DNA from 3 places in the Succinispira mobilis DSM 6222 genome. Region 1 is predicted to be linked to each of the others. Evidence: a T-box and tRNA genes for the amino acid it is inferred to sense, from the RefSeq annotation. Region 1 holds a T-box; the other regions hold tRNA genes.
What was found. The T-box of region 1 lies ahead of ileS (isoleucine--tRNA ligase). A T-box ahead of a tRNA ligase gene usually reads a tRNA of that ligase, here a tRNA-Ile.

Region 1 (12,283 bases):
GTATTGAAAAAAGTGGTCTGTTAGAATTGTTATTAAAGAATTTAAGCAGTACTTTACAAGATAGTTTTATATTTTTTATTGGACTAACAGTTGTTCTTTCCAATATAGTTAGCAATGTACCAGCTGTGTTACTTTTGAAAAATTTTATTCCTGGTTCCGATACAGAAATTTGGTGGACTAGTTTAGCTTTAGTTTCAACAGTTGCAGGGAATTTAACTTTATTTGGTTCAATGGCTAATTTAATAGTAGTGGAAATAGCTAAAGGTAAAAATATTAAGATAACGGCTGGGGAATATTTTAAAATTGGTTGTCCCCTAACTATTGTTTTAACAATTGTAGCTTATTTTAAAATGTTATATAAACTTTGAATTGTAGCTGTTTTTAAGGTATAATGTAGTTTAAGGTAATTTAACTAGTTTTTAAAAAGTGTGAATTTAATATTAAAAGGATAGGTGTAGTTTAATGTTTATTGATAGAGCGAAGATTTTTGTGCATGCAGGAACTGGTGGTGATGGACATTCAGGATTTAGAAGAGAAAAGTATATCCCGAAAGGTGGTCCCAGTGGCGGCGATGGTGGCCGAGGTGGGAATATAATTTTTTTGGCAGATGAAAATATTAATACTTTAATAGATTTTCGTTATAAGAGAAAGTTTGTGGCAGAAAATGGCGAAAAAGGTGGTACTAGCAACAAATATGGTGCCGCGGGAGAAGATATAATAATTAAAGTTCCCCTGGGTACTTTAGTAAAAGATTTTGAAAGCGGAATGATATTAGCAGATTTAAAAGAAAATGGACAAAGATGTATTATTGCAAAAGGTGGTCGTGGAGGACGTGGTAATGCTAAGTTTGCTAATAGTGTAAATCGAGCACCTATTTTTGCAGAAAAAGGTGAACCCGGCGAGGAACATATGTTACAACTAGAATTAAAGTTGCTTGCTGATGTTGGACTAGTTGGCTACCCTAGTGTAGGGAAATCTAGTATTATATCTAAGGTTTCTTCGGCAAAACCAGAGATAGCAGCTTATCATTTTACTACTTTGACACCAGTATTAGGGATGGTTAGATTAGATGCCGAAAAGAGTTTCGTTTTAGCAGATATTCCCGGTTTAATTGAAGGGGCTAGCCAAGGTGTGGGCTTGGGACATGATTTCTTGCGCCATATTGAAAGAACGAAGGTTTTATTACATGTATTGGATATGTCTGGGCAGGAAGGACGAGATCCAATTGAAGATTACGAAAAAATAAATAAAGAATTAGCCTTATATAGTCAAAAATTGGCACAGCGTCAACAAATTGTCTTGGCTAATAAAATGGATCTTCCTGAGTCTTTAGAAAATTTAAGTGCATTTAAAGAACACATCAAAGATAAGGAGGTTCAAGTTTTTGCAGTTTCAGCAGCAACAGGTGAAGGTTTACAAGAAGCAATGTTTGCAGCTTTGCATATGTTGGAAAATTTTGTGGAAGAACCAGAAGATGTCGTAGTTGCAAACTTAGAAGAAGACCCCGATAAATTTGAAATTTTAACGGACTGTGAAGATGCTGATTTCTTAGTGGTTGGTAAAGCTATAGATCGTTTAGTAGCTATGACTAATTTCGATAATGAAGAAGCTGTAACTAGATTCCAAGTGATTTGGCGCAATATGGGAATTGAAGATGCTCTTAAAGCTAAGGGCGTTAAAGAAGGGGATAGTGTTAGAATTAGAGATATGGTTTTTGAATATAGACCATAAATTAACAATAGAAGGATTGTGGTAGGTGTGTTAATAAATCGAGCAAACTTATCTAGTGCCAAGCGAATTGTTATAAAAATTGGTAGCAGTACCTTGACACATAAGACAGGAAAATTAAATTTTTCTAAAATAGAAAATTTAGCCAGGCAAATAGCTGATTTGGTAAATCAAGGCAAAGAAGTTATACTAGTTTCCTCTGGTGCTATTGCGGTTGGGGTTGCTAGATTAGGCTTAAGCGAGAGACCGAAAACAATTCCGGGAAAACAGGCAGCGGCTGCCGTAGGTCAAGGTATTTTGATGCATACTTACGAGAAGATTTTTGCTGATTATGGACAGATTGTAGCCCAAATTCTATTAACTAAAGCTGATGCAGTAGATAGAAAACGTTATACGAATTGTAAAAATACCTTTATGGCTTTGTTGGCTCAAGGAGTTATTCCTATTGTTAATGAGAATGATGTGGTCGCAGTTGATGAAATTAAAATTGGCGATAATGATACTTTATCTGCTATTGTAGCCAGTATAGTTGATGCCGATGTTTTGATTATCCTGTCAGATATTGCTGGTTTATATACAGCTAATCCACAAGTAGATCCTGATGCTGAATTGGTGGCAGAAGTGACTGACATAACAATAGAAATTGAAAAATCAGCCGGTGGTGCTGGAAGTACAGTTGGGACAGGCGGTATGGCAACTAAAATTCAGGCGGCTAAAATTGCTGTAAATTCAGGGATTAGTATGCTTATTGCTAGTGGTGAACAAAAAGATATTATTGCGAAATTAATGCAAGGAGAAGATTTAGGTACTATATTTTTACCTAAAGAAACTAAGTTGCAATTTCGTAAGCGTTGGTTAGCTTTCGGAGCCAGGCTTAAAGGAAAAATAATAGTAGATCAAGGGTGCGAAAAAGCACTTATTGAAAGAGGTTCAAGTTTATTATCTGCGGGAATAGTTTCAGTAGAAGCCAAATTTGATATAGGTGCTACCGTACCCATCTATAATGTTTTTGGTAGAGAGATAGCGCGTGGGTTGGTTAACTTTAATTCTCAAGAATTAGAGATGATAAAAGGGTTAAAAAGTTCAGAAGTGGAAAAATTATTAGGTCATAAAGCTTATGAAGAAGTAATTCATCGCGATAATATGGTTATATTAGTTTAAAAATTAGCAGGTCGCAAATTGCGGCCTGCTTTAACAAAATGAAGTAGTTGCAGGAGGTTTTCTATGTTAGAACAAATTAAGCAACAAGCGAAAAAAGCACGTAATGTGGCTAATATTTTAGCTAATATGTCAACTTTGCAAAAAAATGAACTATTAGGTGCAATGGCTGACAAATTAGAGTTAGAGATAGAATATATTTTGCAGGCCAATGCACGCGATTTAATTCAAGCTGCTGAAAAAGGAGTTAGTGTTGCAATGCAAGACCGACTACGGCTAACTTCGGATAGGATTAGGGATATGGCAACAGGGATAAGGCAGGTTATGAAATTGCCTGATCCAATCGGGGAAGTTATATCGGGAAAAACTTTACCAAATGGTTTGCAAATTAATAAAGTGCGAGTTCCTTTGGGAGTTTTAGGTATTATTTATGAATCACGTCCTAATGTTACGATAGATGCGATTGCTTTGTGTCTTAAGTCAGGTAATTTGCCAGTTTTGCGTGGTGGATCCGAAGCGATTAATTCTAATACAGCACTAGTAGAAATTATGCAAAATTGTTTAATAACAAAAGGTTTGCCAAAGGAATTAATAACCTTTATTGCTTATACTGATCGGCAGGCGGTAAATTATCTTTTAAAATTAAATGAGTATATTGATGTAATTATTCCACGGGGAGGTGCTGGATTAATAAAGACTGTGATTGAAAATAGCACTATTCCTGTTATTGAAACAGGGGTTGGGGTATGCCATGTATTCGTAGATTCCAGTGCGGACTTAGTTATGGCTGAAAATATTGTTATAAATGCAAAAGTATCCCGCCCCGCAGTTTGCAATTCTATGGAAACTTTATTAGTTCACAAGAATATTGCGAAAAACTTTTTACCTGTAATTGTTGCAAAACTGCAACAGCAAAATGTGAAAGTGCAAGTTTGTGAACAAGGACTAATAGAAGTTCCAGGAACAAAATTAGCTGATGATGCTTGTTTTGCTACAGAAAATCTGGATTTGATTATTTCAATTAAAATTGTAGAGAATCTAGCAGAAGCTATAGAACATATTGAGCGGTTTGGAACAAAACATTCAGAGGCGATAGTAACTAATGACTACCAAAATGCACAAGAATTTCAGAAACGTGTTGATGCGGCAGTGGTTTATGTTAATGCTTCAACACGCTTTACCGATGGATTTGAATTTGGTTTAGGCGCGGAAATAGGAATTAGTACACAAAAATTGCATGCGCGTGGACCAATGGGTTTGAGTGAACTTACAAGTATAAAATACATAGTCAATGGAAATGGGCAAATAAGATAAAAAAGTTCGGCAGAAAGGTTTCTGCCGAACTTTTTTGTGATTTTTGAATTATTATTTTACAACACTTGCACAACGTGGGCATAGCGTTGGGTGTGCTAGATTTTGTCCGATTTCTTCGGAATAAATCCAACAACGTTCGCATTTTTCTCCGGTAGCAGCGAGAACACTAATTTGTAAATCAGCTAAAGCTGTGGCTGTAGCCGTAGAATCAGTGCCTTCACAAACTTTAGCTTGAGAGACAATAAGTAAGTTTGCTAATTGATTTTGCACCGTAGTTAATAATTTATAAGACTCACCAGTGGCATATAAAACTACTTTGGCATCTAAGGAATGACCAATAGTTTTGGCACGACGAGCAGCCTCTAAAACTTTAGTAATTTCATTGCGAATTTCTATGAAATTTGCCCATTTTTCTTCTAAAGCTACATCATGTCGTTCGGCTTTAGCAACTGGCCAAGGCATCATTTGAATGCTGGTAGCTGGCATGGTTGCTTTTTTAGGTAAATATTGCCACATTTCTTCTGTAGTGAAAGAAATAATGGGGGTTAACATTACTGCTAAATCCACTAAAATTTCATACATGGCACTTTGAGCAGAACGACGTTCAAGGCTGTCTGGCGTAGAAGCATAAAGTCGATCTTTTAAAATATCTAAGTAGTAGGAAGATAAGTCGATTGTACAGAAATTATGAATAGTATGGTACAAAACATGGAACTCATATTCATTAAAAGCATTAGTAACTTTAGTTTTAACTTGCTCAAGTCGCATTAAGGCCCATCTGTCAAGTTCGGTCATTTCTTCAAAAGCAACGGCATCTTGATCAGGATTGAAGTCAGCAATATTTCCTAGAATATAACGGAAAGTATTGCGAATTTTACGATAAACTTCTGATAATTGTTTTAAAATATCGTTAGAAATTCGAATATCTGCTTTATAATCAGCTGATGCCACCCACAAACGTAACACATCAGCGCCATATTTTTGAATAACTTCTTGAGGATAAATAACATTGCCAATGGATTTAGACATTTTTCGGCCTTCACCATCAACTACGAAGCCATGAGTTAAAACTGATTTGTAAGGTGCAACACCTTCGGTAGCTACAGATGTTAGCAAGGAAGATTGGAACCAACCACGATGTTGATCACTGCCTTCTAAATATAAAGTAGCTGGCCATTGAAGTTCAGGTCGTTTAGTTAGTACAGCTTTATGGCTAGAACCACTATCAAACCAAACGTCCATGATATCAGTTTCTTTTTCGAACTCTGCACAACCGCATTCGCAAGTGGTGCCTGCTGGTAAAATTTCTGCCGCAGTTTTAGACCACCAAGCATCGGAACCTTCTTTAGCGAAAAGCTCAGAAATAGCCGTAATTGTTTCGTCTGTAATTAAATGTTTATGGCAATCTTTACAGTAGAAAATTGGAATTGGAACTCCCCACACTCTTTGACGGGAAATACACCAATCATGACGATCCGCAACCATATTCCGAATCCGATCTTCACCCCAACTGGGAATCCACTCAACTTTTTTAGTTATTTGCTCTAAAGCTGCGTCACGGAAACCATCTACTGAAGCAAACCATTGCTCCGTAGCACGATAGATAATTGGCGATTTACAACGCCAGCAGTGTGCATATTGGTGACGAATAGTACCCTTGCCTAATAGTACGCCTAATTGAGCTAAATGTTTAATAATTGGTACGTTGGCATCAAAGACAAACATCCCGGCAAAATCGCCGGCCTCTTTTGTAAATTTACCTGATTTGTCTACAGGACTAATTACAGGTAGCTTATAGCGCATACCTGTTTCAAAGTCTTCTTGACCATGACCAGGAGCAGTGTGAACACAACCAGTACCAGTATCTAAGGTAACATAATCAGCAAAAACAATTGGTGATTCACGTTCTAAAAATGGATGTTGAAAGAGCATACTTTCCAGTTTATCACCTTTTATACTAAAAATTGTGGTGAACGTTGTTTTACACTCTTTTTGAACTTGCCCAATAAGCTCATTGGCCATAAGATAAACTTCTTCACCATCTTCTGAAGCTACAAAACTATATTCAAATTCGGGATTAATAGCAATAGCTACATTTGCTGGTAGAGTCCAAGGGGTTGTTGTCCAAATTACAGCAAAAACTTTTTTCTCGCTTAATCCAGGTGGTAAAATGCCTTTTGCATCTTTTAAAGGGAATTTGACAAATAAAGCATGCGATTTTTGTTCAGCGTATTCGATTTCTGCTTCAGCTAAAGCCGTTTCACAACAAGTACACCAATAAACAGCTTTAAGACCTTTGTAAATATAGCCTTGTTTAGCCATTTTGCCAAAAACTTTAATTTGCTCAGCTTCATATTCAGGCACAAGCGTGATATAAGGATTATCCCAATCACCGAGAACGCCTAAGCGTTTGAAATCATCGCGTTGTGTATCGAGCCATTTTAAAGCATAATTTTTACATTCATTGCGTAATACTAAAGGATCAAGTTCATGACGATTTAACCCCAAATTATTGATGGCCGCATGTTCAATAGGCATCCCGTGCGTATCCCAACCAGGCACATAGGGTGTGTCAAATCCTTGAGCATACTTATATTTGACAATAATATCCTTTAAAATTTTATTTAAAGCGGTGCCAATATGAATATTACCATTGGCATATGGTGGCCCATCATGTAAAACAAATTTTTCTTTACCAGCATGTAGGGCTTGTTTTTCTTGATATACTTGCTTTTCATACCAGTGTTTTAAAATTTCCGGTTCGCGCTCTGGTAAATTAGCCCGCATAGGAAAGTCAGTAACTGGTAAATTTAATGTTTTGCTATAATCTAGTTTTTCCGTAGACATAATTATAAATACACCTCCATAAAATAAAAAAGCCTCCATCCCCATAGGGACGAGACTTATACCCGCGGTACCACCCTGTTAGCTTATGAAATAAGCCACTTGATACATTGTAACGTATGTAAAACGATTAGACCTAATAAAATATTACTCAGTCTATAGCTCAAGAGTGATTTTCCTTGTAAGATAAAAAATTAGGCTTACACTGCCCCTAATTCGCTGGATAGTTATGATTTACAAGTACTGTCTCTATCATTGCTGATATCATTATGTAAAAACACAATTATTATAGCAATAATTGCGGGCAATAGTCAATCTCTCAATAAGAAAAAAACGCTGGATGTGCAAATATTTTGTAGAGAATTTTTAAAATTTGTGATAAACTACAAGCAAGTGGATTGTAAAGGAGTGGAGACATTGAATATACAAGAAACAATGATGTTTAGGCATGATAAAAATAAAAAAGAAGTAAAAGAGATAATGATTGAAGTTGCCCGTTCTATGCAAGAGAAAGGTTACAATCCTGTAGATCAATTAGCAGGATACTTATTATCTGGCGACCCAACTTATATAACTAGTTATAAAGATGCGCGAACAAAACTACGGGAAGTCGAGCGTTATGAAATTTTAGAAGACTTGTTAAAAGATTATCTAAAAGATTGACCAGCAATTTTAGAGGGGGAAAGTATTTGAAGATAATGGCTTTAGACGTTGGCGATCGTACTATTGGGATTGCGATAAGCGATGCTACAAAAATGATTGCCCAAGGTATAGAAGTAATTCGCCGTGTTGGCAATGTGAAAGATTTAGCTCGTTTAGCAGAATTAATATCAGAGTATGATGTCAGTGAAATTGTGGTAGGTTATCCCAAAAATATGAATGGTAGTATTGGGGAACGTTGTGTAATAGTAGAAAAATTTACTGAGCTACTAAAAAACGCATTCCCACAAATTAAGTACCACTATTGGGATGAACGCTTATCGACTATGGAAGCACAAAAAATTTTAATAAGCTCTGATGTAAGACGTGATAAAAGAAAAAAAGTTATCGACAAAATGGCAGCTGTAATAATTTTACAAGGTTATTTGGATAGGCAACTTTAAAACTTTAAAATGTTTTATTGACAGTAATTTTTTTATAATATACAATGAACTCAAGTAGAGAACTTAGGTATTCTGCAAAAAAAAGATAGAAGAGGTGTACGATGTCAGACAATAAAGATAGCGTTGTGGATGAAATGGAAATGCAAGACCAAGATGTGGTTGTTATAACAGACGAAGAAGGCAATGAATTTTACTATGTTGAGGAAGAAATTTTTGCTGTAGGCGAAGATAAATATGCGATTTTGGTTCCATTGCAAACTTGTGAACATGAAGAGTGTGATTGTGAAGCTGAAGAAGATGAAGCTATAATTGCGAAAATAGTTATTGATGAAAATGGTGAAGAAGTATATTGTGACCCATCAGAAGAAGAATTTGAAAAGGCACAAGAAGCCTATGAAAAACTTTGGGAAGAACAAGAATAAATTTTGTGTGAATCCTAGGCGGGTTAGTTAATTATAAGAAAAAAAGCCGTAAGGCTTTTTTTTGTTCTAAAAATCTACAGAAATGTTAAAAGTGAGTGAAAATATGAATACGAAGAAACTTCTATTTATAGTGTTAATACTGATTTGTAGTTTTTTTATTTGGGGATGCAGTAAAAGTAAAGTTGCAGATTTGCCCAATCAAGGTGCTACAGTGATGGTTAATGTAAAAAGTGGCATGAATACTAACGATATTATGAATTTGTTGATAAAACAAGGTCTTTTGCCGAAAGAAAATTCTTTTACCAAAATTGCGAAGATGAAGAATTTAGAAAAATCTTTACAAGCTGGGTCTTATCAATTTAAAGTTGGAATGTCAGAACAAGAAATAGTAGAAATTTTGGGTAAAGGTAGTGTTTTTTATACAAAATTAACAATTCCTGAGGGCTATAATGTTACTCAAATTGCAGAATTAATAGAACAAGAAGGACTGGGAAAGAAAGATGTATTTTTAAAACTTGCTCAAAATTATGCTCCTTATGAATATATGCAGACAAAAAACGCTAATATAAAATTCAAATCTGAGGGTTTTTTATACCCAGCAACATACTATATTGGTGTAGAGATGAAAGAAGCGGAAATTTTAAAATTGTTGGTGGATGAGTTTGATAGAAAAATCAATAAGGAAATTCGAGAAAAGTTAAAAGTAAAGAAGATGGATATCCAACGCTTAATTATTTTAGCGTCTTTAGTTGAGAAAGAAGCGCAAGTAGCAGAAGAACGCAAAGTAGTGGCTAGTGTATTTGAAAATAGAATAAAACAAGAGATGCCTTTGCAGTCTTGTGCTACTATTCAATATATTTTGGGATATCCAAAGGAAGAATTAAGTATTGCTGATACTAAAATTCAGTCCCCTTATAATACTTATATTAATAGCGGGTTGCCACCAGGACCAATAGCTAATCCAGGCATGCCTTCAATTTTAGCTGCCTTAGATCCGGAAAAAACGGAATACTTGTATTTTGTAGTTAGTTCAGGTGGCAAGCATACTTTTAGCACCAACTACGAAGATCACTTGAGAGCGATCAAATGATTTTGAAAGTAATGATAGAAATTTAAAGGAGAATTATTAGAATGCGAATAATGCAAAAACCAGAGCTATTAGCGCCAGCAGGCAGTTTGGAAAAGGGAAAAATGGCTTTACTTTATGGTGCTGATGCTTTATATCTTGGCGGAACAAACTTTGGCTTGAGAGCTTTTGCTTCAAATTTTGACAAAGAAACAATGCGAGAAATGATTGAATATGCACATTCTTTAAATAAAAAAATATATGTTACTGTTAATATAGTCCCTCATAATGAAGATTTAATAAACTTGCCCGAATATTTATTGGAATTACAAGAGCTAAAAGTTGACGCTTTAATAATCTCTGATTTGGGTGTTTGGAATATTGCGAAAAATACAGTTCCGCAAATGTCTTTGCATGTTAGTACACAAGCCAATACTAGTAATTGGTCAGCTGTAGAAATGTGGCAAAAATTAGGGGCTGATAGGGTTGTTTTAGCAAGAGAACTAGGGCTAACAGAAATTGCAGAAATAAAAGATAAAACAAAAATGGAATTAGAGGTTTTTGTTCATGGGGCGATGTGCATTTCCCATTCAGGGCGGTGCTTGCTAAGTAATTATATGGCTGGTCGAGATGCAAACAAAGGGGCTTGTGTGCAAGCTTGTCGCTGGAAATACAGCCTAGTAGAAGAAAATCGTCCTAATGAGCATTTCCCAGTTTTGGAAGATGAGCGCGGTACTTATATTTTCAATTCTAAAGACTTATGTTTGATTAATTATGTGCCCGAGTTAATTAAAGCCGGCGTAGATAGTTTTAAAATTGAAGGAAGAATGAAAAGTATGCATTATGTTGCTAGTGTAGTAAGTGTATACCGTCAAGCGATAGACAGTTATTTTGCGGCTCCAGAAAACTATATAGTTCAAGAAAAATGGTTAGAAGAATTAGCTAAAGTTTCGCATAGAAGTTATACACAGGGATTTATGACGGGAAAAACTGATGAAAATTCACAAGTATATACTACTTCGAGCTATCAGCAAACACACGACTTTGTTGGTTTAACGGTTAAATATGATGCTCTTGCTAAGCGACTATATATTGAACAGCGTAACAATATTAAAAGTGGGGAAGAACTAGAGATTTTGCAACCAAATGGCAAACTTCTTTCTTTGGTTTTAGTAGATATGCAAGATGATAAAGGACAAGAAATAAGTGTTGCGCCTCATCCTAGACAAATTATCAGTGTACCATATCTGCAATTTGTAGCTGAAAATTCTTTAGTACGGAGGAAAATTAATGTCTAAAGAACAGTGCTTGATTAGGGCAATTGTGCCTAAAGAAAAAATTGGATTTACAGGTTGGATATTTGAAGGCTATGAACATGTTGGTTTAGTTAGCACTATAGATAGTAGGGCTGGTGAAATATTAATACGAACAACTTCGGATTTATATGAGCAAGCAGAAAAAATTTTGCAAAATCTACCTTTTCAAATAGAAATATTATAGTAAAAAGCAATAAAATATGTTAAAATTTTAAAGTCTGTTCATTTTCCAAAAAAGAAGGTTGAAAAATGATTTTACAAGAATATCTTAAAAACAATTCATATCAAGCATTGTTAGTGACTAATCTTACCAATATTAGATACTTCACTGGTTTTACTGGTTCTAACGCTACTTTGCTGATTTTAGAAGACCGAGTAGTGATATTTACTGATTTTCGCTACCAAGAGCAGATTCGTTCAGAGCTCAAAATAGAAGCTGAAATTCAGATTTCAGGTGATGAAACTTTAACGGAATTTATGAAAAAACATTTGAATACAATGGACAAGATAGCAGTTGAAGCTGAGTATGTAACGGCAAGACAAATGGAAAAATATCGCCAAGTTTTGCCACGGGTGTCATGGAGTTTAGTTGATTTAGATAATTTCAGAATAATTAAATCTAAACAAGAAATAGAATGTATTAAAAAAGCAGCGATGATTGCTGATCAAGCCTTTACAAGATTGACAAAAAATTTGCAAGTTGGTATGAGCGAAATTGAAGTGGCAGCATTATTAGAGTATTATATGCGAACTTTAGGCTCGGAAAAGTTGGCTTTTGAAACAATAGTTGCTTCTGGAGAAAATTCTAGTAAGCCGCATGCTAAACCAGGGGTAAGAACTTTAAGCACTGGTGATTTTGTTACTATTGATTTTGGGGCTGTTTGTCAAGGATATCATTCTGATATTACTAGAACAGTAGTTATGGGAAAAGCCAGTAATAGACAAAGAGAAATATATCAAATAGTGTTAACGGCCCAACTTAAAGCATTAGATAAAGTGAAAACAGGAATAACTGCAGCAGAAGTTGATTTTGCAGCCCGCGAAGAAATTATTCAAGCAGGCTATGGACAATTTTTCGGACATAGTACTGGACATGGTGTAGGTTTACAAATCCATGAAGAACCAAGGATTGCAGCGGGGAATACCAATGTTGTTTTACAAGAAAACATGGTAATAACGGTAGAACCAGGGATATATCTTCCAGGTTTTGGCGGTGTTAGAATTGAAGACTTAATTGTTGTGACTAAAAACGGTAAAGATATTTTAACAGCTACAGAAAAACAGCTGTTGGAAATATATTAGAAATTTAAGGTGGAGGTTTCAAAATGATAA
Region 2 (12,283 bases), 320 kb from region 1:
TTCTCGAGTCTACCCAAATATTGAAATCAAACTTTTTGAAGGTCTAACTTCAGAATTTGAAGATTGGTTATTAAAAAATGAAGTTGATTTGGCAATTTTACCTGGTGAGATAAAGTCTCCCCAAATTGATTATACTATTTTACAACATGATCAAGTTTTGCTGGCTTTACCACCTAATCACAGCCTAATCAATCAAGCCCTGCCTGTACCAAATAATTATCCCGTACTTTCCCTAAAACTTTTTCAAGATGAGCAGTTTATCTTGTCTAAACCTGGACAAGGATTGCGAATTATGGCGGATAAGCTCTTTATCGAAGCTGGTTTCAAACCTAAAATTTACACTGAAACCGCAAGTTTTGAAACTGCACATCGCCTTGCCTTAGCAGGGTTAGGAGCGGTTATTTCCTCTTCTACTCTAGGACCAATGAACATGTCTGATCCTTTAAGGTACTTTTCTTTAGCAGAACAAACCCCTTCTAGAATTATTAATATTGCTTATAAAAAGAAAAAAAATATTTCCTGGCCAATCAAAGAATTTATTCGCATTACCAAAGAATTATTTTTTTTGACAGAAAACAAAAAAAACTAAAGGAATTTTTTCCTTTAGTTTTTTTAATTGCGAATTTTAATTTTTTGTTGCCAATATATATATGGTAGTACAAAAGCTACCAAACAAGTTATTATCGCTAAACTCTTGCTAGTGTTGGGAGATAAAAAACTGTCCGTTAGAAAATTGTATGCTATTGCCCCTGGCAACATTCCAATAAGCGTTGCTAAAGCATAAGTCTTATAGGGAATATTAGAAAGCCCAGCTAAAAAACTTATGGGATCATAGGGGAAAATTGGTACTATGCGCAAACACAACATTTTTTTAAAGTCACTTTTAGGACTATATCGGTCAACAAAACCCCACCATTTTTTTGCAACACGATTTACAAACTCAAAATTTGTGTGCTTTGCTAAATAATAGCATAAACTTGCACTACCCAGTCCACCCATTAATATATATATAATCCCCCAAATTGGTCCAAACAAAACCGCAGCTACTAAGTTTAATAGCAACGCAGGAATTAATAATACTGGTCGCAAAGTGTAGAGTAAAATATAAGCTAATGGCGCTAATGAACCAAAGTTAGCTAACCACAAGCGCAATTCCAACATACTATTAAAATACATATTTTGTTTATAAAAATAACCTAAACTTAATAGTAGCAAAATTACCCATATATACTTTAAAAGTGAAGCCTGTATTTTTTTTAAATAACCCACAGTACACCTTCTATTACAAAATAATATAATAATTATGAGCACTCATTAAGCCGAGTTCTGTTCACCTTACGGCGCGACAATCATCTATCTGGACTATTAGTTGCCTAATAGTTCTAGCGACACAACCCGAGAGGATCAGCGAGCAACATCATCCCTCTCCTATTTGGTCTTGCTCCGAATGGGGTTTACCTAGCCAGTTGGTCACCCAACTGCTGGTGCGCTCTTACCGCACCGTTCCACCCTTACCGATTTAATATCGGCGGTACACATTTCTGTGGCACTTTCCCTAAGATTACTCTCGCTGGGCGTTACCCAGCATTCTGCTCTGTGGAGCTCGGACTTTCCTCGACTGGCCTTATACCAACCGCGATTGTCTTTTGTACTCACAATTATTACATTTGAACATTGTAACATATTACAATTACTTTAGCAACCTTTTACATATAGATAGCGATTAATCATCTTGTTGAAAACCCATTCGTTTTTATCTTCCAGATTCTCAAACTGATTTAACACCGCATTTAATTCATCCGCATAATGAACAATAAAGCTCTCTTTTGTTGCACAAGCAATTGGCGAGCCTTTTTCCTGTTCCCCATGATGCGATAAAACAATGTGCAACAATTCTTCTAATTCCTGCTCCACAAGTTCAGCACTGTTTATTTTTTCTGCATAAGAATTTATTAACATCGCTGTCATAGAAATGTGACCCAACAATCTGCCTTTAGTAGTATATGGGAAGCCATAATCAGCAGATATTTCCATTATTTTTCCTAAATCATGTAAAAGCGCACCGCAAATAACTAAATCTAAATTAACATTCTTATTTACTTTCGCCATAGCCACTGCTAAATCAGTAACATCAATACAATGCTCAAGCAACCCACCAATATAAGCATGATGTAATTTACTCCCAGCAGGGTTTTTAATATACTGTTGATAAACATCGGCAAAAATCATTGCCAATAATTTTTTTAAAAAATTACTGTTTAAATTATCTAGATAAGTTTTTAATTTTTCTTGGTAAGCTACCATGTCAACTGGAGCCAGCGGTAATAAATGATTGACATTATCCTCAGGCAGCACTTCTTCTAGTTTATTAATTACCAATTGCAATGAACTATCTTGAGCAAATTTATTGATATCAATTTGACCGATAACCTGCATAGCTACAAAGCCTTCTAATTTGCGCATACGTTCTACCATGCCAGCATCAAAACAAATAAAATTTATGCTAGCGCTATTATCCTGAACCACCCCGCGGGCAAAAACACCCCCAGTTGATGTACTGCCAACTTTTTGAACTTTTATTAGTACTATATGCCGAATTTTATCTCCAGCCTGAAAATCTTTTAACATTAAATTTCCCCCTTATGTTACAGATGTTCTATTATCCGTGTTTCTTTGGCCACAGCTACTGTTATTGCCGTCTCTAACAAGACTTGTTGCAATCTACTCGCCAACGCCTTTAAAACAGGTTGTTCACTTTCTTGATGCCCCAAAGCTATAACTGCTAAATCCATATTTTGTGCCTCTTGAGCTTCATGATATTTTAAGTCCCCAGTTACTAAAACATCAGCCCCAGCTTTAATAGCCGTTTTTATATAATCAGCACCACTACCTCCACAAATAGCCACACAACTAACTTGTTTTTCTAGGTTACTCGCTCTTACACCAGTCAACTGCAATTTATTTTTAAGCATATTTGCCAATTGTTCTACACTTAAAACTTTATTTAAAGTACCCGTACGTAAAATGCCTAATTGCCGCTCTTTCGTAAGCATTTCATAACTGTCATAAGCAATTTCTTCGTAAGGATGAATTGCCTTTATCGCCATTAGCAACTCAGCTATTTTTTGCTTCGGCACTAAAAATTCCACCTTATCCTCAATAACTTCTTGCATAATATTTAGAACTCCTAAATATGGGTTAGCTGTCTGTAAAGGTTTAAAGCGGCCTAACCCACTACTAGTAAAGGAACAAGCTGCATATTTTCCCGAAAAACTTATGGCCTGTTCTTCCAATAGTGCCAACAATTTTTCTGTATGTGTTCGCGGAATATAAACAGCGAGCTTTACCAAAGAGCCGCGCTCTTCTTCTGTTATCGTATGTACGTTTTCTAGGCCAATCACTTCTGCCAAAACATCATTAACTCCATTACTAGCTCTATCTAAATTCGTATGCATCGCAATATAAGATATTTCTTGTTTAATCAAGCTGTTGATTAATTTTCCAGCAAAATCTTGTTGAACAATTTTTTTTAAGGGTTTGAAAATCAATGGATGATGTGTAATTATCAAGTTACTCTTAGTTGCTATAGCCTGAGCGACTACTGCTTCCGTTAAATCTAAGGCCAATAAAATCCCTTGCACAGTCTGCTTTTCATCACCTACTAGTAACCCTACATTATCATAATCATAGGCGGTATCAAACGGAGCTATTTTATCTAAAACTTGATATATATCCTTAACTTTCATCATACGCCTCCCGCAGAATTTGTAAGATCCTTGCTGTTTTTTTCCTCTTTTGAACGATTTGTTCCGTACACTTAGCTTTATCCAGTGCCGCTAATATTTTTTCTTGTTTTTTTATCAACTGTTCAAGATAGCGTGGGAAAAGTTCTTGTTTTTCCAATTTACCCAAATAACATTCTGCTAAACTAAGTTCAACTGCCTTTGAAGCAGGTTTACCAACTAAAATTTCATAAATAATTCCATTTTCTTCTATTAAATATTCTTGTTCAATTTGCCAAGAATGGCTTGCTAACCACTTTCTAAGTAATTCTATCCCAACCATCGGTTGCAACACCAGGATATTACATTCTTCTATTACGTCTTGTCCCGCTTCTAGAATATCAATAATAACACCGGCCCCCATACCAGCTATAATAACACAATCCACTTCATCCTTTTGCACACCCTGTAAACCATTAGCTTGTACTAGCTTTATCTTATCTTGCAAAGCTCTATTTTGAATATTCTTTCGAGCCGCAGCTATTGGCCCAGCAACAATGTCACTGGCCACAACTGTGCAGGCAATCCCTCTATCAATTAACTCTATTGCCAAATAGGCATGATCACATCCCACATCCACCACACGAGAGTTTTTCGGCACACAAGCTGCAATACATGCTAATCTTTTATTCAGCATTTTTACCACCTCGTTGTCAAATTTATTGGATAAAAAAAAGCGAAGTCACTCTGACTCCGCTTGATAGTTAAGTTGGTGGGCCCACCTGGATTTGAACCAGGGACCAACCGGTTATGAGCCGGTTGCTCTACCGCTGAGCTATAGGCCCGCGCCGACAATAACGTCAACAATAAATATTTTAATTCATTTATTTGTATTTGTCAAGCAAATTAGTCCAAGAAATCTTTTAGTTTCTTACTTCTGCTAGGATTACGAAGCTTTTTAATAGCTTTTGCTTCTATTTGTCGAATTCTTTCTCTAGTAACACCGAAGAATTGACCAACTTCTTCCAATGTTCTTGCTCGATTATCCTCTAAACCATAACGTAACTGCAAAACTTTCTTTTCTCTAGGCGTCAGCGCTTCTAAAACACTTTCTATTTGCTCTCTAAGCAAAATAGATGTAGCTGCATCCGCTGGAGCTGGTGCATCATGATCTTCTATAAAGTCCCCCAAATGCGAATCTTCCTCTTCACCAATTGGTGTTTCTAAAGATACAGGCTCTTGAGCAATTTTCATTATCTCACGCACCCGCTCAACCGAGATATCCATTTCCTTACCAATTTCTTCTGGTAAAGGTTCTCTGCCTAATTCTTGCAATAACATTCTTGAAACTCTTATTAGTTTATTAATCGTTTCGACCATATGTACGGGAATTCTAATAGTACGAGCTTGATCTGCTATTGCTCTAGTTATTGCTTGTCTAATCCACCAAGTCGCATAAGTACTAAACTTATATCCCCTGCTATAGTCAAACTTCTCTACTGCTTTAATTAGACCCAAGTTACCTTCTTGAATTAAATCTAAAAACAACATGCCTCGCCCAACATATTTTTTAGCAATACTTACTACTAAGCGCAAGTTTGCCTCTGATAAATATTTTTTAGCTTTTTCACCTTGTTTAATTAATAAATTCAAGATTCTTTTATATTCATTTTTGCATTGTTCAAATTGAATAAATTCATAACTACCATTTACATCTCCAAAATAGCCATCAAGTGCTATTAATAAAGTGCGAATCTCTGGCAAATGGCACTCTGGATTGGCAGCTTCGTCAATTGTCGCCTGCATTAAAGGTTTATCTTCTACAATTAAAACATTGTTAGCTCGCAGCTGTCTAAGTACTTGTTGCAATTCATCTTTGGTTAGCTCCAAGCAAAATCCTTGAATTTCCGAATGCGACACTTGGCCATTTTCAGTATAATTCATCATCAATTTTTTAGCTAAAAGATCCACTTCTCGTGATTCAGCTATACCTACTTCGTATTCAATCAGCGACAATAGTTTTTCTAAAGTTTCTTGCAGGTCTATAGCTGGTTCTAAGTTTGTTTCTTCAGCAGTGTTTTTCAAATCTTTTTTTAACGCCAGACTAGCTTTTGTACCTCTTTCCATTCTGCGAGCCAGTCTAATTTCGTCTTCACCAGTAAGCAACGGTACTCGACCAATTTCTTTCAAATACATGCGTACAGGGTCATCTATATTTACCCCTTCTGGAATAGACATATCGAGGTCTATATCGTCTAAAGCATCTTGTACGACATTTTCAGCTTTATTTCTTGAGTCATCGTTATCTTCAATAAGTTCAATTCCCTTAGTATTAAACAAGTCGTACATTTCTTCCATTTCTTCCACACCAAGGTCTTCAGCCTGCATACTATCCATTACTTCTTTATATGTTAATACCCCACCGTTTTTTTTGGCTTTATTTATCAATTCATTAACATGATTCGATTGTTCTGCTGACGCCTTTTTGTCCGACATATAAACACCTCCCTTGAAATATTATATTTTCCAAGTTCTATTCCTTTCAAAAGAACTTTTGGAGCTTTTTTCTAATTTCTTGTACCTGTTGCAATTCATTAATAAACCTCTCATCCCCTGTTTTTTCATATTCAACTGCCAATTGTGAGTGCCGATTATATTCTTGCTCTAATTTGCTATATTTAATCTGCTTAATGCAGTCGTCAACTAATTTAATGGCATCAGCAAATTGAATATCTTCTGCTAATATCGCCAATAACTGTGTTTGGGCTTCACTTGATAATTTATTTAATAAACTATCAATAGCCAGTTTATTGTCCATACTTAAAATCTGAGCCGTCATAAAAATTTCACCTAAAACTTTTTGTTCAAAGTCGGCTGGCAATAATTGTGCCGTCACATAATCTAAAATACTGACATCTTCTAAGATTATTTTTATAATATGCCGCTGCGCTAAATCAATTGCAGTTAAAGTCTTAGGTAGCGGTTGTTTATTTTTAAATTTGGGTTCACTAAAGCTTTCTTTCTTACCAACTAATTTATTATATTCTGATTTCACAATAGCTATATCAATTAATAAACCACTAGCAATAGTTTGCAAATAGCTATCTATCTCTAGTGAGTTTTCACATTTTTTGACAAACTCTAAAACCTTAGCTAAAATTTCTACTTTCTCTTGTAAGCTATTATTGTTCTGATTTAATTTAATAGTTTGCTCTATTTGATAAACAACTGCATCCACACTATTTTCAATGCGTTTTTCTAGTTCTTGTTTACCATACTTTTGTAAAAATTCATCTGGATCTTTTGCCGGGGCAAGCAACACTACTTTTGCTTGTAAAAAATTTTCACGCGCAATGTCGATCGCCCGAATCGTCGCTTGAATTCCAGCTACATCATTATCATAGGCAAATAAAACCTTGCGTGCATAGCGCCCTAACAAACGTGCTTGTTCTATACTAAAAGCAGTACCAAGGCTAGCTACTGTATTATTAAATCCATAAGTATGCATGCTTATCGCATCCATGTAACCTTCAACTAGCAAGCCGAACCCTTGCTTTTTTATTTCGCTTTGAGCAACATTCAAAGCATATAGAGTCTTTCTTTTATTAAAGACTTTAGTTTCTTGTGAATTTAAATACTTAGGGCTATCAGTGTCTACAAGAACTCGTCCGCCAAACGCAATAACCTCGCCCTTATTGTTAAAGATAGGAATCATTATTCTTTGACGAAATTTATCATAATAGCGTCCACTCTGTGCTTGACCAATTAGTCCAACTTGTTTGAGTAAATCATCTGAACATTTATTGTGCTTTAAAAAATTGTACAAATCTTGCCAATTATCACTACTAAGACCCAAGGAAAACTTTTCTATAATTTCTAGATTTATGCCTCTTTTTTGCAAATAGGCTCTGGCCTTAGCACTTTGCGGGTTTGTTTCCAATAAACACCTTTTGTAAAAAACTAAGGCTTGTTTATTGGCCTGCAGCATTGCCAGTTCTAACGTATCGGGTTTTTCCTGTTGAACACCTGATATCTCTTGAGGTAAGGGAATATTAAATTGCTCGGCCAAATCTTTAATAACTTCAGCAAAAGTTAACTGTCGAATACGCATTAAAAAACTAATTGCATCGCCACCAGCATGACAACCAAAACAATAAAAAAAACCTTTCTCCTCCGATACAGTAAAAGAAGCTGTTTTTTCATTGTGAAAAGGACAGCAACCCCAAAATTTATTACCTTTCTTTTTTAAAGCTATGTAACCGCCAATAACATTTACGATGCTAATTTGCCTTTTTACTGCTAAAACTACTTCATTAAATTTATTCTCCTGCATAGTAAGCACCTTGTGTTAACATAAATTTTAACTTCAAACCTATATTATATTATATTCTACATATAATCACAATATCCTTTTTTTCATTTAGTTTTTTTTATAAATAACTTGCTTTATTTGCAAACACATAGTATAAAGGATATATTATCAATTAAGAAAGAAGGTAACCTCATGTTAAGAAAACTCCTATTTGTACTAACGTTTTTCGCCCTGCTCCTTAGTTTTCAAGCAAATCCCACTGTTGGGGCAGAATCAAACTCTGATAAGCCCAAACCAGTAATCATAGCCCAAGAGAAAAATTTCAACATTTTAACAGCAACCTATACTCTTAAAGGCGATGTTGAAATAACTCACAAAGATCGCCATATTCGTGCCGACTATGCTCAATACTCTTTAGTAAAACAGGAGGTTGTTGCGCAAGGCAATATTGAATTTTCCGATGCTAGTTTAATGTTAAAGGGTGATTCTTTACTTGCCAAAATAAATGACAAAGAAATTTTTTTAACTGGCAATGTAGCCTTTTCCGAGGCAAACTTGGCAATAAATTCCAGTAAAGGCTATTTTAACTGGAATACCAAAATAGCCATCTTTGAGGAAAATGTGCGAATTCAAGAACATGGTCAAGAAAAGCAAGTGGAAAAGGCAACCTTGAATATTAATTCTGGTGAACTCACTCTTTAGAATTTTTACGTACATGATCAATAATGATATTCGCAGTCTCCTCAATAGCTCGATTAGACACATCAATTACCATGCAATGAATTTTACGCATTATCCCTTTAGCATACTCTAATTCCTCATTAATTCGCACCACATCTGCGTAACTAGAATCATCTGCCAAACCCATAGTTTTTAACCTTTCCGCTCTAATTTCATTTAGTTTATAAGGATTGATAATTAAGCCGACAATTTTGTTGGCTGGGATTTTAAATAATTCTTCTGGCGGCATAATTTCAGGTACTAAAGGCACATTAGCAACCTTAATTCGCTTATGCGCTAAATACATACTCAAAGGTGTTTTTGAGGTTCTAGAAACGCCTACAACTACTACATCGGCTTTCAATAATCCCCAAGGATTTTTGCCATCATCATATTTCACGGCAAACTCGACAGCTTCCACCCGCCGAAAATAGTCTTGGTCTAACGCATGCACTAGCCCGGGCTTATTTTTGGGTTCTTGTCCAGATATTTTTTGCACATTATTCAGCATTGGCCCCAAAATATCTACAGCAATTACTCCATGTTCGGCAACTTTGGCCGCTACAAACTCACGTAAAAGCGGAGAAACCATCGTATAACACAATACACTTTTTTGCGTTTTAGCCTCGATAATTAGTTTTTCTAATTGTTCGGTGCTCTCCATATAAGGTACACGTACAATATCAAAAGTACCTGGCTTAAATTGACTCGCAGTAGCTTTGGCCACCGATTCTGCGGTTTCGCCGATTGAATCAGATACTGCATATATTATTGGTAATTTATCTATGATAAAAACCTCCCTCTTCCTTCTGCTAAATCTAATAATAATCTACTCAAATTTGTCTTAGTTAGCCGACCGACAATTTCATACTTTTTTTCTTTACCGACCTGTTTCACCACTGGCAAACCATCAATTTCGTTATCTATAATTTTTCTTATCGCTACCGCGATCGGTTCATCTGTTGTAGTTACAATTAATTTTGATAATGGGGTCATTACCATTACTATCGGAGTTTTACTCAAGTCCTCTTTGTTATTTAAGGAGGCTTTTAATAAATCTTTGCGTGATACTACACCACATAAAAAAGAATGTTCGTCCAATATAAATACACTGCCAACATCTTCTAAAAACATCATTACAATCGCATCATAAGCATTCTTGTTATTTTGCAAAACTACTGGAACGGATTGAATATCCCGCACACATAAATTAGCTAATTCATCCGTAAGCATGCTCAGGTTGTTCTTACCAGTGTAAAAATAACCTACTTTCGGTCTAGCATCAAGCACGCCACTCATTACTAAGATTGCTAAATCAGAACGTAAGGCAGCCCTAGTCACATTTAAGTTTTGCGCAATACTTTCTCCAGTTATTGGTCCTCGCTCTCTAACCATTTCTGCAATTTTCTTTTGTCTTTCTGTTAATGAAATTGTTCTCACTTCCTTGCTTAATCAGCTTTACATATCTAAATATAATAATACGCTACTTTTTGGAAAAATCCTCTTTATTATTCAATAAAAATAAGAAAAACATCTTAAAGTTATTAATTTAGTCTTTAAGATGTTTTTCTTTTTGTTTATTTACCAGTTCTACCACGCTTCGTAAATTCTTGTCCTTGAGCACACATCGGACAAGTTGTCGCTGGATAAGTTTCAATATTTAAGGTTAATAGGGCTTTGGTTTTAACAGCAAAATCAACTTTCCCACCACTGCGGTCAACAAGTAAACCGACCCCAACTACCTCACCACCATGTTCTTTGATAACATCTAGTACTTCAAAAACTGAACCACCCGTAGTAACAATATCTTCTACAACTAAAACTTTTGTGCCTGCAGGAATTTCAAAGCCACGTTTCAAAGTCATTTTTCCATTTTCTCGTTCCGTAAATATTGCTCTAGTTCCTAGAGCTTTCCCAACTTCATGGGCTAGCAAAATCCCCCCCGTAACTGGTCCCACAACCAGTTGAACTTGATCTTGAGCGAAATTAGCTGCTAAAGCTTGACAAAGTTTTTCTGTATATTTCGGATGTTGTAGCACATTAAATTTTTCAACATACATGGGACTATGAAGTCCTGACGTTAGCAAAAAATGTCCATGCATAACTGCTTGTGTTTCCTCTAATAAGGCCAATACTTCTGTTTCTTGCATTATTTCTTCGCCTCCTGCATTTCCTTAACTATATCTTGTACCGCTTGCTTTAAATCCGTTGCCTTAGTTATTGGTCTACCGATAACTAAATGAGTTGCGCCATTTTCTATGGCAGCTTTCGGTGTAGCAATACGACTTTGGTCATTTAATTCACTACCTGCTGGACGAATCCCTGGCGTTACAATAAGAAACTCTTCACCACAAGCTGCTCTAATTGCCGCAGCTTCTTGTGGCGAGGCAACAACTCCATCCAAGCCGGCTTTTTTAGCCAATTTCGCCAAATGAATTACTTGCGCACTAATGCTTTCAGCATAATTCAATTCTTGCCATTCTTCTGCCGAAATACTAGTTAACACCGTTACGGCAATTAATTTCGGGGCTTTAATTCCTAGTTCAGCCGCACGTGCTTTTACAGTTTGTGCCGCAAATTGCATCATTTGAAAACCACCGGTAGCATGAACATTAAGCATATCTACGCCCAATTCCGTTAATGCTGCTAAACTACTGCCCACCGTATTAGGAATATCATGTAATTTTAAATCTAAAAAAATACTTTTTCCGTTGCCTTTAAGATATCTAACTACTTCCGCACCACAACTATAAAAAAGTTCCATGCCTACTTTATAATAAGTTACGCTTTCACCAAGTCCAATAACTAAATTACTCAACTTAGCCATATTCGGCACATCTAAGGCCACAATTAATCTTTTATCTAAAATCATTTTTTTACTCCTAAGCTGTTTTTATTGCCAAGCCAAACCAACTAATTCTTGCACATGTTTATAGTTATATTTATCTAAATACGCTAAAATTCCATAGTTAATTTCTTGAGCGATACTCGGATTAACAAAATTAGCCGTGCCCACAGCTACTGCACTAGCTCCCGCTAAAAAAAACTCAATTGCATCTTCAGCCGTCATGATTCCACCCATGCCAACAATCGGAATATGCACTGCTTGAGCCACTTGATACACCATGCGTACAGCTACAGGTCTAATTGCGGGCCCAGACAAACCGCCCATCACATTTCCCAAAACTGGTTTTTGTTTATGAATATCAATTTTCATCCCTACTAAAGTATTAATCATACAAATAGCATCGGACCCAGCTTGTTCCACGGCTTGCGCCATCGCCACAATGTCCGTAACATTCGGTGATAGTTTAGTTATAACGGGTTTACTAACTGCTTGTTTTACAGCCCGCACAACTTTGCTAGCACTATCAGGGCAAACCCCAAAAGCAATGCCACCTTCTTTAACATTTGGACAAGATATATTCAATTCAATCGCCGCAACACCTGGTACATCTAGGTATTTTGCCACTTCCCCATACTCTTCGGGCGTATTGCCAGCAATATTTACAATTACCGGGCTATAGTA
Region 3 (6,583 bases), 1.4 Mb from region 1:
TTATAATGCAATTAGCAGTATTGTAGTTAACCCCTGTAAGATTTTATGAAACAGTAAAAAACATTTCATACCACTTTTTCCATCCCTCCAATAATTGGAGCAAATCCTCTACATAACACAATAATCAGCCCGTAACACTATCAAGCACAAATCGTTTCTGAAAGCCACCACGTTTTGCTGCTTTTATTTTTCTCATTTCTTCAATATCTTCGAGTTTAAAACCGTTGTATTCAAATAAACTATTAACTACTTCCATAATATCTGCAGCTTCCTCAATACTAGGATTTTCTTTGAATTCATTTAACTCTTCAATAATTTTTGCATACAGTGCCTCTTGGTACTCCCTGTCATCCGCTATATGAGCTTGATATGTTTTACCAGCTACTGCAATAATGTCTAGAATTTTATCTCTTACCAGCTTATTGTGTACAATTGTACTAGCCATTTTCCCTACCCCCTAAATGACATCCAAAATTTACGGACATAGTCACGTTCTATAGCCAATTTCAATTCATCATACTTTTTATCTCTCCGCAACGACGATTCTTCAAATCGCGCAAGCAAGTTTCGATTTCTCAATTCCAGCCTACTAATTATATCTTCAGAAGGTCTACAATTTGACTTACTTGAATTTTCTCCTTGATGGACAATACACTATAACAGAATTTTTGTTAATAAGCTTTATAAGACATTTTTAAAATCTCCTCTATACGTTGTCCCTAAAAAACAATGCCTTTAGTCATTATCTAAAGTAACGACCAAAGGCATTTTATTCTTCTATCTTATCTTTGACAATTTTAAGCAGTTGAAGTTAATAATATTTATTTCTCCTAATAAGAGTAGCGCTTACGGTTTGTTTGTAAATAATAAATTGTAAAAATAATTGTCAGTAATTCAGCACAAGGTACGGCCAGCCACACCCCAATGCCACTTATTATTTTTGGCCAAACGTACAAACCTAAAACAATAAAAACAAAAGTACGTAAAATAGCTAAGATTGCTGATATGCGTCCATTACCAAAAGCGGTAAACATGGCCGCAGCAAAAATATTTACCCCAGCTAAAATATACCCTACTGCAAAAATTGTTAATCCTTGTTTAGCTAAAATATAAACTTCACTGTTTATCGGCACAAATAGGGCTACAATATTACCTGTGAAAAAATTGAGTAAGACATAAATACCACTAGAGAGCAACAATACTATTCCTAACGCTAATCTAACCAATTTTTTAATTTTTAAGCGCTCTTTGCCACCATAGTTATAGCTAAGTAAAGGTGCTATCCCCATAGAGAAACCTGAATAAATGGCCAAAACTAAAAACTCTGAGTATAAAACAATACTTACTGCTGCCACACCGGCTATTCCAAATAGTTTCAGCAAAATAATATTAAACAATAGCGCAATGATACCACCCGATAGTTGGCTGATCATCTCCGAAGAACCATTAAAACAAGCTTGTTTTATTATCGCCCATTCCCAAATTGGTTTAACAAAAGCCAGTAACTGTTGTTGGTTGGTAAAATAATATAAAGCATATGCTACGGGAAAAAATGAACCTGCGGCCGTTGCTAAGGCTGCACCTTCAATTCCCCACCCCCAAACAGCTAAAAATAAATAATCTAAAGCGGCATTTACTAAGCCAGCTACAATAGTTAATCCCAAAGCAACACGAGCTTTACCAATTGTGATAAAAAAATTTTCAAATAAAATTTGCAAAATTACCACTGGCGCAAAACTGGCTGTGATTGTAAAAAAAGTTTGGGCATAAGCTAAAGTTGCGCCTTCAGCGCCTAAAAAACTTAAAATTTGTTCCCGAAAAATTAAGGCCCCAGCACTTAAACAAATTCCAGCTCCAGCTGCGCTTACTAACAGTAAAGTAAAATATTGCTTGGCTTGCAATTCTGCTTTTGAACCTAATTTGATCCCCACTAAAGCACTTCCGCCCGTTGATAGCATAATTGCCAGCGAAAAAATTATGGAAGAAAAGGGGAAGACAATATTAACAGCAGCTAAAGCTTCCGTACCAAGATAGTTAGCTACAAAAATTCCATCAACAATTGTATAGGAAGCAATAAATAACATCATTATAATCGCAGGACTTGCAAAACGTAGTAAATTAATTAAGCTAATCGGAATTTCAAGCTGGGTATGTTCCTTATCGCTTGGTTCCATTAAATGATTTTCAGCCTTAATAGCTTGATTTTCTTGTAAAAACATAGTATATCTCCTTGTGTTTTCTTGGATCAAGCTTCATAATAAACTATAGAGTTACTCTATAGTCAAGGCTCTTTTGAAAAAAGTTAAAATTTTTTCAAGAGCATAATTCGATTGCTGATATAATATGGCCAGAATTCTGTCCAATATTTGAGTATAAAGCTAATTTCAGTCATTACTAAAGTATTCCACTATAGTCAAAATCGGTCTGCTTGCTGCTATCTTATCGTGAAGTTAAAAACCTAAACTTAAGAAAGCGTGAATGCCAAAATTACCATCTACACATGATCTAAATAGGAACGTGGCAACTAATATACTTGCCTAAAATCTTTAATTTTGGCGTATTGCCAATCAATACTAGAAAGTCTGGGGATAGTTTGCGTAAATGCTGGTATTGGTCGCCATGTTTCTAGGAAGTAGTTTAACAAGGAGCGTATTACAATGGAAAATAGATTAAGCCAATATTTTACCACAGGTGAATTTGCCAAATTAGTTAAAGTTAGCAAACATACTTTATTTTACTATGATAAAGTCGGAATTTTTTCGCCTGAGCTAACTTTAAACAATAATTATCGTTACTACGCCTTTCAGCAAATTGAAGTTTTTCGAGTAATTACTATTTTGCGCGATTTAAATGTACCCTTAAAAACAATAAAAGATTATTTAAAAGAACGTAGCCCTGAAAAATTAATCCAACTTTTAAGTGGCGAAAAATTAAAATTAGCTAAAAAAATTGTCACTTTGCAACAAACGCATGAATTCTTGGAACAAAAAATTAAGCTAACTAAAGAAATACTTAATTTCCCTCAAGATATTGTTTTAGAAGAAAACTTAGACGTCGAGTACTTAATAAAAACTCCCGCCTACAATACTGAAGAAGATAAAAATTTAGCAATATCTTTGTATAATCATATTAATTATTGTGATGCCTATAATGTTTTAAGTCCTTATCCTATCGGGGGAATTTTTTCTTATGCAGCTTTGCAACAAGCTAAATACTATACTTACAGTCATTTTTACACGCGCATTTTAAATTTAAACACAGCAATCCCGGTTGCCATAAAACCAGCTGGTAACTATCTTAGTTATTACCTTAATTGCCAAGAACAAACTATCGCCGAGGGTTATCAAAAAATCTTAGCTTATGCTCAGGAACGCCAAATGCAACTAGCTCCAGAATTTTATGAAGATGTTTTGCTAGATGATCTATCTGTTAAAGGTTATGACCATTATTTGATGAAAATATCCGTACAAATTTTAGTCCAATCTAAATAGAGCAATAACCGTTATTATTAAGCGTTTAAACAACTTAATAACACTGACAAATTTTTAAAAACTAGATTTTATCAGATCTGTTTTGCAAAAATTTAGCTAGATAAATTTAAAGCAGGAGTAAGAATTTCTGTATTCTCACTCCTGCCTGACATACTCTTTATTATTTTTTACATTATTTGAAGAAAAATTTCCCTATTATATGCCATCTGGCAGACCTGCCAAAATTTTAACTCTTTCCATTTCTCTTGCTGATTGATGTCGAAACACATATTGTGATACACACAAAAGAATTTTTTTGTAATCTTCCAACGCCTTGTCTTCCATCTCCATTTCACCTGATTGGAGCTGATTAATCAATGCCATGTATCTCCTTATGTAGATCGTTGGAATTAATAAATCGCTTAGCTCATCCCAAGCAGTGATTTTACCATTTTGCCAATAATACGCTTGAGCTCTTCTATCACATTCTCCTATACAGGCAACATAACATTCTGTACATTTGTTGTTTTCAGTATCTGAATCAATTACCATTCCTATTATCCCATGATTAACGTTTTCTTTGCGTTCCACCTTTAATAAATCTTTACCGCATACTATACAAGACAGTGGCTGGTAAGAATCAAAAATTTTCGAAGGGATATTTTTACCATCTATTTCAATCCATCTTTTATATGACTTTGGGAAATATCTTTTAAATAGTTCATATCTTTTGTGCTCCAATATATATTTTTCAATTTTTTCTCTATCAAATATTTCTATTCTATTTTCAGATTTAAAACTTTCAAAACGATTATTTAATCCAGAACTTGGTAGCGTTGAGTAAAAACCAATAAATCCATTTGCTTTATGCTCTGATAATCTATCTTTAATATTATTTTCATCATTACTCGTGATAGTCTTACCTGAATGTGCTTTATGTTTACAACTAACTAACCAAGTAAAACTACTTGCTGACAATGTTCCTTGGTGACTTTCAGAAACCAATAAATCTTTTCCGCCATCAGCACCTCTGCTTGGCTCTGAAATAATTTTAAATTTAAAAATATCAACAAAAAAATCTCTTGCGAATAATTCGAACGTATCTTGTAATCCTGATGCTAAATGTGCCTCGGGAATTTCACGAAAATCTATAATCGGCATAATCATCCCTCTTTTTTATAAAATTATATCATAATTTTATTTATATTAAAAACTAAAAAGCGCTACACGATTGTGTAGCGCTTTAAAAACTGGCAACTATCTATCCTACCAGGTCGTCTCCAACCAAGTACTTTCGACGTATAAGAGCTTAACTACTGTGTTCGGTATGGGAACAGGTGTATCCTCTTAGCTATCGCCACCAGATATAATTGTGCTGCCTAAAACTTAGACACAGCACAGTATTTATGTAAAATTTGTCAGGATATAGCATATCCATTCAAATTTATCTTTCTTGTTTTTAAGTTTAAAAAATAACTTTTTTCGTCGCTAACTGCCAGCTAAATAAAAATAGCCCCACTTTAAAATAACAAGAGTGCAACTTTTTTTGCTGTTAAAGTTTTAGCTAAAGTAAGTTTTTTTAAACTCAATTAGTAATTCTTTAAACGTTAAGCAACAACTAAGTAACTGTTTTAGCACTAACTGCTTAAAACTTAGGATTCATAATAGTCGCCAGTTTTTAAACCTTAAAATTAGCTAACATATTCAATTAAAAATGGTGGGCCTAAGTGGACTTGAACCACTGACCTCACGCTTATCAGGCGTGCGCTCTAACCAGCTGAGCTATAGGCCCCCAAGTAAAAAACCTTACGTATAAACGTAAGGCTTAACTGGCAACTATCTATCCTACCAGGCCGTCTCCAGCCAAGTACTTTCGACGTATAAGAGCTTAACTACTGTGTTCGGTATGGGAACAGGTGTATCCTCTTAGCTATCGCCACCAGATTATCGAGGTGAATTTCCAATTGGTAAACTCCCTCAAAACTTCACAGATTAATTTTTTTACCACGAGATATATTTCTTCTTGTTTAAGTCAAGCCCTCGACATATTAGTATTGGTCAGCTCAATAGATTACTCTACTTACACATCCAACCTATCAACCTCGTAATCTCCAAGGTGTCTTACTAGATTAACTCTATGAGAGATCTCATCTTAAGGCTGGTTTCACGCTTAGATGCTTTCAGCGTTTATCCTTTCCGAACGTAGCTACCCAACTATGCTCCTGGCGGAACAATTGGTACACCAGCGGTTCGTCCACTCCGGTCCTCTCGTACTAGGAGCAGTTCCCTTCAAATCTCTTGCGCCCGCGATGGATAGGGACCGAACTGTCTCACGACGTTCTGAACCCAGCTCACGTACCACTTTAATGGGCGAACAGCCCAACCCTTGGGACCGACTACAGCCCCAGGATGTGATGAGCCGACATCGAGGTGCCAAACCTCCCCGTCGATATGGACTCTTGGGAGAGATTAGCCTGTTATCCCCAGGGTAGCTTTTATCCGTTGAGCGATGGCCCTTCCACTCGGTACCACCGGATCACTAAGCCCTACTTTCGTACCTGCTCGACTTGTCTGTCTTGCAGTTAAGCTCCCTTCTGCCTTTACACTCTTCGCGCGATTTCTGACCGCGCTGAGGGAACCTTTGGGCGCCTCCGTTACTTTTTAGGAGGCGACCGCCCCAGTCAAACTGCCCGCCTGACACTGTCCTGAAGGTCGTTACTCTTTCAGTTAGAATTCCGATACATTAAGGGTGGTATCCCAACGTCGTCTCCGTACACACTGGCGTGCATACATCTCTGACTCCCACCTATCCTGTACATAATGTATCAAAACTCAATGTCAGGTTACAGTAAAGCTCCATGGGGTCTTTCTGTCCAGTCGCGGGTAACCTGCATCTTCACAGGTATTTCAATTTCACCGGGTCCCTCGTTGAGACAGTGCCCAAATCGTTACACCTTTCGTGCGGGTCGGAACTTACCCGACAAGGAATTTCGCTACCTTAGGACCGTTATAGTTACGGCCGCCGTTCACTGGGGCTTCGGTCAAATGCTTTGATTACTCGAACATCCTTCCTTAACCTTCCAGCACTGGGCAGGTGTCAGCACCTATACTTC

Region 2: it encodes a tRNA-Ile, which carries the amino acid that the T-box ahead of ileS (isoleucine--tRNA ligase) is inferred to sense. The anticodon was not compared.
Region 3: it encodes a tRNA-Ile, which carries the amino acid that the T-box ahead of ileS (isoleucine--tRNA ligase) is inferred to sense. The anticodon was not compared.

Annotation. Positions count from the first base shown of each region.
Region 1 covers NZ_KB913028.1:1,625,141-1,637,423, reverse strand. Annotated here, with positions in the region: gene SUCMO_RS0107755 (SLC13 family permease) at 1-368, shown strand, start outside; gene obgE (GTPase ObgE) at 463-1,731, shown strand; gene proB (glutamate 5-kinase) at 1,750-2,889, shown strand; gene SUCMO_RS0107740 (glutamate-5-semialdehyde dehydrogenase) at 2,953-4,200, shown strand; gene ileS (isoleucine--tRNA ligase) at 4,252-7,047, opposite strand; T-box leader at 7,090-7,309, opposite strand; gene SUCMO_RS0107730 (IreB family regulatory phosphoprotein) at 7,462-7,707, shown strand; gene ruvX (Holliday junction resolvase RuvX) at 7,734-8,147, shown strand; gene SUCMO_RS0107720 (DUF1292 domain-containing protein) at 8,249-8,569, shown strand; gene mltG (endolytic transglycosylase MltG) at 8,700-9,659, shown strand; gene SUCMO_RS0107710 (U32 family peptidase C-terminal domain-containing protein) at 9,710-10,933, shown strand; gene SUCMO_RS10600 (DUF4911 domain-containing protein) at 10,926-11,135, shown strand; gene SUCMO_RS0107700 (M24 family metallopeptidase) at 11,201-12,253, shown strand; gene efp (elongation factor P) at 12,277-12,283, shown strand, end outside.
Region 2 covers NZ_KB913028.1:1,943,433-1,955,715, forward strand. Annotated here, with positions in the region: gene SUCMO_RS0109280 (LysR family transcriptional regulator) at 1-589, shown strand, start outside; gene SUCMO_RS0109285 (TVP38/TMEM64 family protein) at 613-1,269, opposite strand; RNA gene rnpB (RNase P RNA component class A) at 1,301-1,655, opposite strand; gene SUCMO_RS0109290 (3'-5' exoribonuclease YhaM family protein) at 1,696-2,628, opposite strand; gene SUCMO_RS10710 (Nif3-like dinuclear metal center hexameric protein) at 2,646-3,749, opposite strand; gene SUCMO_RS0109300 (tRNA (adenine(22)-N(1))-methyltransferase) at 3,736-4,419, opposite strand; tRNA gene SUCMO_RS0109305 (tRNA-Ile) at 4,493-4,567, opposite strand; gene rpoD (RNA polymerase sigma factor RpoD) at 4,629-6,218, opposite strand; gene dnaG (DNA primase) at 6,265-8,055, opposite strand; gene SUCMO_RS0109320 (LptA/OstA family protein) at 8,227-8,736, shown strand; gene SUCMO_RS0109325 (pyruvate, phosphate dikinase/phosphoenolpyruvate synthase regulator) at 8,726-9,541, opposite strand; gene ccpN (transcriptional regulator CcpN) at 9,538-10,194, opposite strand; gene pyrE (orotate phosphoribosyltransferase) at 10,332-10,904, opposite strand; gene pyrF (orotidine-5'-phosphate decarboxylase) at 10,904-11,626, opposite strand; gene SUCMO_RS0109345 (dihydroorotate dehydrogenase) at 11,648-12,283, opposite strand, start outside.
Region 3 covers NZ_KB913028.1:232,445-239,027, forward strand. Annotated here, with positions in the region: gene SUCMO_RS0101120 (nucleoside triphosphate pyrophosphohydrolase) at 125-445, opposite strand; gene SUCMO_RS0101125 (MATE family efflux transporter) at 831-2,219, opposite strand; gene SUCMO_RS0101130 (MerR family transcriptional regulator) at 2,658-3,491, shown strand; gene SUCMO_RS0101135 (hypothetical protein) at 3,687-4,631, opposite strand; rRNA gene rrf (5S ribosomal RNA) at 4,719-4,835, opposite strand; tRNA gene SUCMO_RS0101145 (tRNA-Ile) at 5,186-5,262, opposite strand; rRNA gene rrf (5S ribosomal RNA) at 5,298-5,414, opposite strand; rRNA gene SUCMO_RS0101155 (23S ribosomal RNA) at 5,499-6,583, opposite strand, start outside.